2 regions of the Halomonas sp. PA16-9 genome follow, and region 1 is predicted to be linked to the other one. Evidence: predicted binding sites of a transcription regulator. Region 1 holds the regulator's gene; the other holds the start of a gene.
What was found. Region 1 encodes FNR, which switches genes on or off when oxygen is low (the NO sensors DNR and NnrR bind a similar motif). Its sites were predicted from a motif close to TTGATNTANATCAA; they were not measured.
Positions count from the first base shown of each region.

Region 2: the regulator FNR is predicted to act here: its motif matches at 1,658-1,671, upstream of FDY98_RS05055 (enolase C-terminal domain-like protein).

Region 1 is NZ_CP040452.1:56,759-62,109, forward strand. Features, by position in the region: partial or broken gene FDY98_RS16730 (heavy metal translocating P-type ATPase) at 1-26, shown strand, start outside; gene ccoS (cbb3-type cytochrome oxidase assembly protein CcoS) at 23-268, shown strand; partial or broken gene FDY98_RS16740 (sulfite exporter TauE/SafE family protein) at 265-956, shown strand; gene hemN (oxygen-independent coproporphyrinogen III oxidase) at 1,035-2,468, shown strand; gene fnr (fumarate/nitrate reduction transcriptional regulator Fnr) at 2,553-3,299, shown strand; gene ttcA (tRNA 2-thiocytidine(32) synthetase TtcA) at 3,292-4,212, opposite strand; gene FDY98_RS16760 (DNA polymerase III subunit epsilon) at 4,473-5,126, opposite strand; partial or broken gene FDY98_RS16765 (DUF294 nucleotidyltransferase-like domain-containing protein) at 5,132-5,351, opposite strand, start outside.
Region 2 is NZ_CP040451.1:1,110,694-1,116,044, reverse strand. Features, by position in the region: gene FDY98_RS05060 (Bug family tripartite tricarboxylate transporter substrate binding protein) at 1-127, opposite strand, end outside; gene FDY98_RS05055 (enolase C-terminal domain-like protein) at 164-1,504, opposite strand; partial or broken gene FDY98_RS05050 (metallophosphoesterase) at 1,828-2,587, opposite strand; gene FDY98_RS05045 (M48 family metalloprotease) at 3,889-4,548, shown strand; gene speG (spermidine N1-acetyltransferase) at 4,661-5,212, opposite strand; gene FDY98_RS05035 (NAD(P)/FAD-dependent oxidoreductase) at 5,288-5,351, opposite strand, start outside.

The sequences.
Region 1 (5,351 bases):
ACACTTCAACACCGGTGGCCGCATGACGATTCTTTATCTGCTGATCCCGCTTTCCCTGATTTTGCTGGGCCTCGCCGTCTGGGCGTTTTTCTGGGCGGTGAAAAATGATCAGTTCGATGACCTAGAAGGCCCAGCGCACCGCATTCTATTTGATGAGGATGAAAACGATCTTAGCCCTGAGCAGCGCCGCCAGCGTCAGCAAACCAAGCAAAAAAACGCTGCGCCATCCGATGCAAACTCACCCGACGACCCAGAGCCCCGTTCATGAATCCGACAGGGCTTGATCTGCCGCCGCTCATGGCGGCGTTTGTGTTCGGCTTGATGGGTGGCGCCCACTGTATCGGCATGTGTGGCGGCATTATGAGTGCGCTCACCTTTGCAGTACCCCTAGCATGCGCCACCCGGCACGCATGGGGGGCCTGCTGCTCAGCTATAACGCAGGCCGTATTATTAGCTATATGAGCGCAGGCGCGCTGGTGGCGCTGCTAGGCACGCTGTTTTCCCTTTCTGCTACGGCACGCCTGCTGCTGCAGATATTTGCCGCGCTGATGCTGATCTTAATGGCACTGTATATCGCCAACTGGTGGAAAGGGCTGCTCAAAATTGAGGCCGTTGGCCGGCGACTATGGCGCTTTATCGAACCCGTGGGGCGTCGCTTGATGCCCGTAGTGCATATTCCCCAAGCCTTCGCCCTGGGAGCGCTCTGGGGCTGGCTCCCCTGCGGGTTGGTCTACTCCATGTTGGCCTGGAGCTTAGCGATTGCCGACCCGCTTCAGGGCGCTCTACTCATGGGCGCCTTTGGGCTTGGCACCCTACCTGCGCTGCTTGCCACTGGCCTGGCTGCCCGCCAGCTCAGCCATTTGATACGTCACCCCGCGACCCGCAGCGTGGCAGCGCTGACAATTATCGCTTTTGCACTGTGGCAACTGTGGACGCTTTCGGTACACAACCTCTAATAGCATGACGTGGCTCAACATTTACCTCCTAACCACGGGTTAGGCTAGCGGCATTTCCTAACGTCGGAGCGCCCCTTCATGCCCGTTCATACCCCTGCTGCCTTGCCTCTTGCACCCGCTGCTGCCGCAGCCCCTATGCAGCCGGTGTGGGACGAAGCGTTACTGCGTCGCTACGACACCAACGGCCCACGCTACACCTCCTACCCCACGGCGCTGTCGTTTCACGACCAATTTACCCCTGGCGACCTGACCCAGGCATTGGAGCGCAGCAATGCCAGTAAGCGTCCGCTCTCTCTGTACGTTCATGTGCCCTTCTGCCGCAAGATCTGCTTTTACTGCGCGTGTAATAAAATCGCTACCAAAAACACTGCCCTTGCCGAGCCCTATATAGCCCGGCTTGACCGTGAAATGGTGCTGACCGCACGCCACTTGGATACATCACGACCGGTGGAGCAGTTGCATTGGGGCGGCGGCACGCCGACATTTCTCAGTTTGAACCAGATGGGCGACCTGATTGATCGACTGGATGCACGTTTTGGTCTTTCATCGTCTGCTGATCGCGATTACGCAATTGAAATAGATCCTCGCGAAGCGGATGTGTTTACGCTGCGCCATCTCGAATCCCTCGGCTTTAATCGCATCAGCCTGGGCGTGCAGGATTTAAGCCCGCTGGTGCAGAAAGCGATTAACCGTATTCAGCCTCGGGTACTTACCGAAACGCTGATGGAGGAGGCGCATCGCCTGGGCTTTCGCTCGCTCAATCTCGACCTAATTTATGGCTTGCCATTTCAGACTGAAAAGAGCTTTGCCAACACCCTACGCCAGGTGATCGAGCTCAACCCGGCGCGCCTTTCTGTGTTTAATTACGCGCATATGCCCGAGCGTTTTGCCCCGCAGCGGCGCATTAATGTCGATGACTTGCCAGGCGGAGAAGAGAAGCTAGCGATTCTGCGCACCACCATCGAAATGCTCACCGCAGCTGGCTATGTGCATATCGGTATGGATCACTTTGCCCGCCCTGACGATAGCCTGGCTATTGCCCAGCGCGAAGGCTCGCTGCAGCGCAACTTCCAGGGCTACTCCAGCCATGCTCAGTGCGACTTAATCGGGCTTGGCGTATCGGCGATTTCGCGCATTGATGACGTCTATGCGCAGAACCCGAGCGATCTGGCAAGCTACGAAGCGACGCTGGATCAGGGGCAGCTTGCCACCGTGCGTGGCATACGCTTAAGTGATGACGACCTGATCCGGCGGGACGTGATTGAGCGGCTGATGTGCGATATGGGCATTGACCTGGCCGCCGTTAGTCAACGCTGGAACATCGATGCCCCCCGCTACTTTGCGCCAGCGCTTGAGCGCCTGCAGAGCGCCGAACAGGATGGCCTGCTGACCCGCCGCGGTGATCAGCTTAACGCCACGCCGACGGGGCGGCTGCTGATTCGCCATATAGCAATGGCGTTTGATACCCATCTTTCCGGGCAAACGGGACAACAGTATTCTAAGATTGTTTAATCACCTTATTGCAGGCATGCTAAAGCGACTATAATAAGTAAGGATTTTCTAATTGATAAGCGGGACCCTCTCAAGGAGCAAAGCATGTTGGAACCCATGAGCCGTCGGCGCTCGCTACTCCATGAAGCTCGCTGCCAAACCTGCAGTTTGAGCTCACTGTGCCTGCCACTTGCCCTTGAGCTGGACGACGTGGGGCAGTTCGACGCCATTATTCGTCGTCGCGCGCCGCTGAAAAAAGGCGAACCGCTGTTTCGTCAGGGCGACACCTTTACCAGCGTTTACGCAGTCCGTTCGGGCAGTTTGAAACAGATCACCGCCGAAGGTAACGGCAGCGAGCAGTTGACCAATTTCTACCTGCCCAGTGAATTGGTGGGGTTGGATGGCATTGACGAAGAGCATTACCCCGGTAGCGTTATCGCCCTGGAAACGACCACCGTCTGCGAGATTCCTTTTGACCGCCTGGACTTACTCTCGGAGGAGCTACCCGAACTGCGTGGCCAGCTTTATCGTAGCATGAGCAAAGAGTTGCGCGATGACCGGCGTATGATGCGGCTACTTTCGCGTAAAACCGCCGATCAGCGGCTAGCAAGTTTTTTGATTACCCTCTCGGATCGTTTTCGTCGCCGGGGCTACTCGCCTTACAGCTTTCGCCTCTCAATGCCCAGGGCTGATATCGGCAACTACCTGGGCTTAGCGGTGGAAACGGTCAGCCGCATACTAAGCCGCTTTCAGCAGCAGAGCGTGGTGGCGGTCTCCGGGCGAGAGGTCAACATTCTCGATATGCCGCGCTTGATTACCCTCGCCGAAGAGGAAGAGCAAACAGTTAGCTGACGTTAAAGGCTTGGATACGCCCCGCCAGTAGCTCTGCTTGCTTGGCCTCAAGGCCTTCAAAATCGAACAGGCTGCGGTCGGCCAACTGGGAAGGGGCAATGTTGGTGACAGCCTTGAACATGCTCTCCAGGCGGCCAGGAAACTTTTTGTCCCACTCGGCGAGCATCTCTTTGACCACCTGACGCTGCATATTAGGCTGTGAACCGCACAGGTTGCAGGGAATAATCGGAAACGCCATCAGCCGCGAAAACTCGGCGATATCAGCCTCTTTGCAGTAGGCCAACGGCCGAATAACGATATTCTTCCCATCATCGGATAGCAGCTTTGGCGGCATCGCTTTCAGGTTGCCGCCAAAGAACATATTGAGAAACAGTGTTTCGAGAATATCTTCCCGGTGATGGCCCAGGGCTATCTTATTGGCGCCAATCTCTTCGGCAAAGCCATACAACGAGCCGCGCCGCAGCCGTGAACAAAGCGCGCAGGTGGTTTTACCTTCCGGGGTTTTCTCTTTTACCACCGAGTAAGTATCGCGCTCGACAATGTGGTACTCCACGCCCTGCTTATCCAGATACGCAGGCAATACGTGCTCGGGAAAACCCGGCTGTTTTTGATCCAGATTGACCGCTACCAGCGAAAAATTGACCGGCGCATTGCGCTGCAAATTGCGCAAAATCTCCAGCATCGTGTAGCTGTCCTTTCCACCGGAGAGGCAGACCATTACGCGATCACCTTCATTGATCATTTGATAATCAATGATCGCATTGCCCACTTCTCGGCGCAGACGCTTTTGCAGCTTGTTAAATTCACGCTTCTGCTTCGCATCAGCCAGCTCAGGCTGGTCGTGCTCAGCGTCAGCTGGGGTGGCTCCAACCGTATCAAGGTGAGCAGGATCAAAGTGATCAAGAGTTTGCATGGTATAAGCACTGCCGAGGGTAGAAGGCGTGAGAAAAAAGTAATAACTATTCTAACAACACTCACCGCCTGACCCAACTAATCAGACGTAGCCACACAAGATATCGCAATTGGAAGTGACTATTTTGACCGCTGCACCATACCTCGGTGCGAGGGCAGCTTGGAGCGAGGGTCTTTTGTCATGGATGACAAAAGTAGCGCCCAGGGAGGGGTTCACAGCGCCCTCGCGGAAAGCTGTCCTCGCCACGACGAAAGAGACTACTATGCCACCTGCGCCATAATACGCTGCAGGCGCATATACAGCAGTGCGCTGGCGGTGGCCTCTCCAAGCACACTCTGCATGCCCATGACGGGTACTTGCCAGCATGCCAACGCCTGGGCGAAGCTGCTGGGCGCTTCGACCTCCGGGTGCAAACGGCGCAGTTGGCGCTGATGCAGTTTTGCCACATCGACCTGGGCGTTGGGCAGGGCAAAATTCAGCCGCTTACTGAGTAGTGCATTCAATGCTCCAATGCGCTTCTCTAACTGCCAGCCAACGATGGGCCGATTGCCGATAAATTCTACTAGCGCGCTCAAGTTATCACTATTTGGTGGCAGTATCTCCCCCGCCTCGCACAGCAAGTGATGACGGCGCAGCGTTGCGCTCTCGGGCTGCTTTGCGCTACCAAGGGTGATCACAAAAGCACGACTGGTATGCACCTGCTGATGGCTCAGCACCACTGCCGCCACGCTGATCACAGGTGATGATTGCGTGGGCGTTGCTGTGCAGGCGAGCGCCACCAGCTCTTCGCCCATATAGGGCTGAAACAGCCAGGCATAGGGGGAATCTGCACAACGACGCCGGTCACTTTCACGCCTTAACAAGGTGCGCAGCGAGCCGCTAAATAGCGTCACATGTCGATCTAACAGCCGCATTCCGCTCACGAATACTCCAAATGGTAACGGTGGGAAAGCCGCTGCTTAAAGTCTTTGACAATATGCATCGCTTCGCGCAGTAGTCGCGCTCCAGGGAAGAGAGGTTCTGCACCACGACACGGTTAGCGCGTCTGCTGCTTTGGGCGTTAGTTTCTTTCGCATCCGCAGAAGTTTCCAGCGTACTTAGCTGCTGCTTGAGGCGCAGCTCAGAAAAGAGCGCCAACG
Region 2 (5,351 bases), on a different replicon from region 1:
TGTCGTTGCCGCCACCGGCTGAGAAGGGCACGATCATATCGATGTTTTGCTCAGGATATTCAGCAAATGCACCAGCACTGGCCATCATTGCTGTTGCCACAGATAAGCTTAGCGCTAACTTTTTCATTGTAATGTCCTTCTTTGTCATGTTTAGAGTATTCACTCAGCGCACTAACGCTGGCTTTTTCGGATCAAACTTCCAATCATCTATCAAATATTGCATTACCATCGCATCATCCCGAGCACCAGCAGGCAGTGAACGATAGAGCTTATTAGCCTCCTCTATGGCCTTCATATCGATGTCGACCCCAAGCCCCGGCGCATCGGTTACGGCCACTTTGCCACCCACAATCTCCGGCGGATTGCGAGTCAGGCGAGCATCGCCCTCCTGCCATATCCAGTGGGTATCAAGCGCGGTTGTGCACCCCACGGCGGCGGCCCCCACCTGGGCGAACATGGCAAGCGAAATATCGAAATGGTTGTTGGAGTGCGAGCCCCAGGTCATACCATGATCCTGGCAGAGCTGGGAGACACGTACAGCACCGGAAAGTGTCCAGAAGTGCGGGTCGGCTAATGGAATATCGACTGAGCGCAGCATCAGCGCGTGGGCCATTTCCCGCCAGTTGGTGGCTACCATGTTGGTGGCGACAGGCAATCCGGTGGCATGGCGAAACTCAGCTAAAATCTCGCGACCGGAGAAGCCTTGTTCCGCCCCGCATGGATCCTCTGCGTAGGCAATCACACCGTGGAGATCCTTGCACAGCCGGATCGCTTCTTCTAGCGACCAAGCACCGTTAGGGTCAATGGTCGTGCGCGCATCCGAAAACGCATTGTGCAGCGCCGTGACGGCCGCTATTTCTTGCTCGCCAGCCAGAGCCCCGCCTTTTAACTTAAAGTCTTTAAAGCCGTATCGATCATGCGCCGCCTGAGCTAGCTCAACAATGTGTTGAGGGGTCATAGCCGCCTCATCGCGTAAACGGTACCAGTCGTGATCCAAGCCCCCAGTGCCACGGCGGAAATCCAACGGCGTAGCGTGCCCATCACCGATAAAGAATAAGTATCCCAGCACGTCAACGCTGTCACGCTGCTTGCCGTTGCCTAGGAGCTCTGCCACCGGCACTCCCAGAAATTTCCCCATCAAATCAAGTAACGCCGCTTCAAGCGCGGCAACTGCATTGATGCGCAGTTCGAATGTCCAGGAGCCTTTGCCGAAATCTTCAAAATCGGCACTCCGTCCGATATTGTGTAACGACGCAATCATGGAGCGCATTTTCCCGATCGACTGACCGACCACCATCTCTCGTGACTGCTCAAGAGACGTTTGAATCGTCTCGCCACCGGGGGCTTCCCCTACCCCTACATTACCGTGGCTATCTTTGAGAATAATCAGGTTGCGGGTAAAATACGGCGAGTGCGCTCCACCGATATTGAGTAACATGCTATCGCGCCCTGCCACGGGAATGACCTGCATATCGGTTATCGTGGGAGTGTCGTGACTCGACATAAACAATTCTCCATTAGGCGGTGTTAGCGCGCAGATCAGCATCCCGCTCATTGCCGCATTAAAATAACGAAGGCGGACAAACGCAGCCCTTGTTGGTCAATCAAAGACTTTTAAACTCAAACCCACTCTTCGCTGCTTGGCATAGGCGATCTAATTATCCGGATCAATATGTCATACATCATACAAATAAGAAGATAAGTAGCATGACTTTCAGACGCAAGCAGCAGTAGTGAAAATTAAACCAAAGTAGCACTGGCTGGCATGACTGCCAGCAAGTGATTAACAACCTAAAAAAGACATTAAATAACTGATTTTATTTATTTTTATACTTCAACCACCCAGCCTGGCTTAAATATCGCTGGAGTAAACTCATCAGGGTATCCACCAGGGTTGGCAATGATACGCGTGCCGTTACGCAGAATATCCACGGGTTCGTGAACATGTCCGTGCACCCATACATCCATATTGCCCATTAAATGAGGCAAATTGGAGGCAAACGCGGGGGATAACGCGTCGCCCAGATATTGGCCTGGGATACAGTCGTGTAGCGGGGCATGATGGCTAACCACCACCTTAGGGCCATCAAACGGCTGGGACAGCTCTTTTTCGAGCCAAGCAAGCGCTTCAGCATGCCTGCTGGCTTGCCTGAGGTGTGAATGTCTCCCCTGGCGAGGTTTGAACGATTTTAAAGTCGGGCATGTAGCGCAACGCCTTAGACTCAGTATCGGCGGGGTTTTGCGTTGGGTCACCGGCGTACAACGCAAAGTCAGTCCATAGCGTTGTACCGTAAAAGCGTACGCCATTGAAGGTGACAGCACGATTATCCAGAAGCTCAATGTCGAGCCGCTCGGCTTCGAGCGCCAGCTCATCACGCAGCAGCGGCATGCAGGTACCGTAGAACTCATGGTTGCCTGGTACATAGATAATCGGCGTGTCTGGAAACTGGTGGCGCGCCCAGGCAAGGCCTTCGCACTTACGGTGAATATCCCCCGCCAGAATCACTACATCTGCCTCCACCTCAGGCAGCTCGCGGTTCCCGTCAAAAAACTCCAGGTGCAGGTCAGACAAAATACGCAGACGCATAGGGCTCCTCGTAACAAATACCTATTTAAACGATCTTACCCGGCCTAGGACACGTTGTCGCAGGGCATCGGTGTCACGTCAAGTCATGCTGCATTGCAGCAAAAATAGGCTATAATAACGATGTAGTCCCAATAGGAGGACCGCACAATGACTTTTTTAATAACCCCCCCTGCACGCGATAATGAAGTTCTAGAGTTCTGGAGCTTGAATGCTCAATGGCATCGTGCCGCAGTTGAAGCGCTGAAAGCCTATTTAGGCTAATTCAGGTGCTTTTGCGCCCTTTAGACCAAAAGCTAATCACCGAAGCCGGAATATTTTCCGGCTTTTTTATGACTATGAAAACCTTTTCCATTCAAAGACCTAATATCGTCATTTCAGCATTTGTAAGCCATGGCTTACGAAAAATGGCAAAACACCTACATCGTTAGGACTAGCCCTTCCCAAAAAAAGCTCTTAGTATCCGACCACAGCTAAATTGCTGCTATGCACAACACAGGCTGTGTACAACATAAGCTTTCTACAACTTGAAGGCTTTACAACATAAGTTTTACAACAAGGTCTCATCGCATTCCCTGTCCCCTGAAAGAGGAGTGAACGCCATGCAACACTTAGTCACCCCAACACAAGCGTTGGAAGTAGATGTTATGGAAGTATGGGCACAGCGTGCCCGCCAACAACGTGCGGCACTTGACGCTATTAAAGCTTACCTGCGCTAAGTCCCCAAACGTCATATTGGTTCAACGCCGCTCAACGCCTCGTTTCAGCGAGGCGTTTTTTTACCTAGTTAAATGGACAAGCATCACTATCAGGTCTAAATATACGACCTCCAGGCTATAACTATGCTTTACGCAGCCATGCATTACCCTGCAACATAGTCTCTTGACACAAGACGCCTGTATAAGATAACGCTCTTCTGCTTACCCGCACCCCTTACCAGATGAACCGCTTTAATGCTCGCTACCATTAGGCTTAATTATATTTGTCACCTCTTTAAAAAACAAATAGTATTGCAATACCTAGTGGATTAATGATAACCACCTCGACGCTTCAGTATACATAGTCCCCCCAAATCATTTACTTCACGGCTGGGTATGGAGTTATATAAAGAAATAGTCTAATATTAATTCGGCTGATAAAGGCGCAATACTCAACGTGCAGACTCTTCTTGTTATGCACGCACATTGACGAAGGAACGGACGATGCAAACACCTTTTTTGGTTCGCAAAACATCTTATGCTTTAGGTTTAGTGGCGACACTCGCCCTTAGCGGCTGTCAATCAGGCGCTGATCTCGGAGGCTTAATGTCTGCGGGCTCCAGCTTAGCCGGCGCTGCCACGATGTCAGATCAGCAAATGCAACAACTAGGCGATCAAACCATCGCCCAGCTTGACTCCCAGAACCACCTTGTTGCAGACGATAGCCAGTATGCAAAACGCTTGGCCGAGTTAACCCAAGGCTGGGAAACAGTCGACGGCCATACGCTTGACTATAACGTTTATCGAATAGAAGAAATGAATGCTTTTGCGGTACCCAACGGATCCATTCGACTGCATAGCGGGCTGATGGATGAGATGACCGACGATGAAGTGCGTTACGTTATCGCCCACGAGATCGGCCACGTCTCGTTAGGACACTCCAAGCGTGCTTTCCAGGTTGCCTATGCTGCTTCCGCTGCACGTGAAGCAGCTGCGGCCAGCGGCAGCACTACCGCCGCCGCACTATCAAGCTCTGAGCTTGGTGACCTGGGCGAAAAACTGATCAATGCTCAGTTCTCTCAAAGCCAAGAGAGTGCAGCTGATGACTATGCCATTGAGCTAATGCAGCGCCACGACATGAATGCAGAGGCTTCAGTTGCAGCTCTACGCAAAATGGAAGCCAAATACGGCAACAACAGCAGCGTCTTCTCAAGCCACCCAGCAGCGGGTGATCGTGCAGAGCGCCTAGAAGCTTCGTTCCAGTAAAGCTCAGACACTGGTACTGGTACTCCTGCCAAGTTAGTCTTGATAATGAATGGCAGGAGTATCGATGGCAGGAGTATCGGTTGCTTAGGTTTACCGATTTTTCTTACCCCCACTAAGCCCACTCGCCACCCTCTTCTTGCTGTTCGGACAGTTGCGTCAGGTAAGTGCCCTGCAAGATATACATCCGCTTTACATCGCGGTATTTGCCATTGATAAAGAACTCCTGCACCAAGTGGCCCTCTTCTATAAAGCCACTCTCCTCGTAAAGATGAATCGCTTTGACATTATCCACCGCCACAATGAGATATACCTTGTGCAGGTTTAGAATGGTGAACGAGTAATGCAGCGCTTGGCGAATTAACGTGCGCGCAAACCCTTTGCCCTGATGCTCCGGGGTAATAATGATTTGAAACTCGCCGCTGCGATGGATGTAGTCGATCTCGATCAGTTCTACCAGACCGATGGCATTTCCATGGCTATCTTCAGCGACAAAGCGCCGTTCGGCGTTGTCATGGATATGCTTGTTATACAGCTCCTCCAGCTCATCAAATGACTCGTAAGGCTCTTCAAACCAGTACGACATAATGCTCTGGTTATTATTTAGCTCATGAACAAAGCGCAGGTCGTTGCGCTCCAGTGCACGCAAATAAAGTGTATGGCCCATTGCCCGCTTTCCTTATGAATATCCGTTAAGAATACTCGTTTTAAACTTGCCCGCCACTCGGTTCTTGCCTTTAGGTTAGGCCATTTTGGCCAGGCGTCTAAATGAAAACAGCTCCGCCAAAGGGTGTTCTCTACCCTCT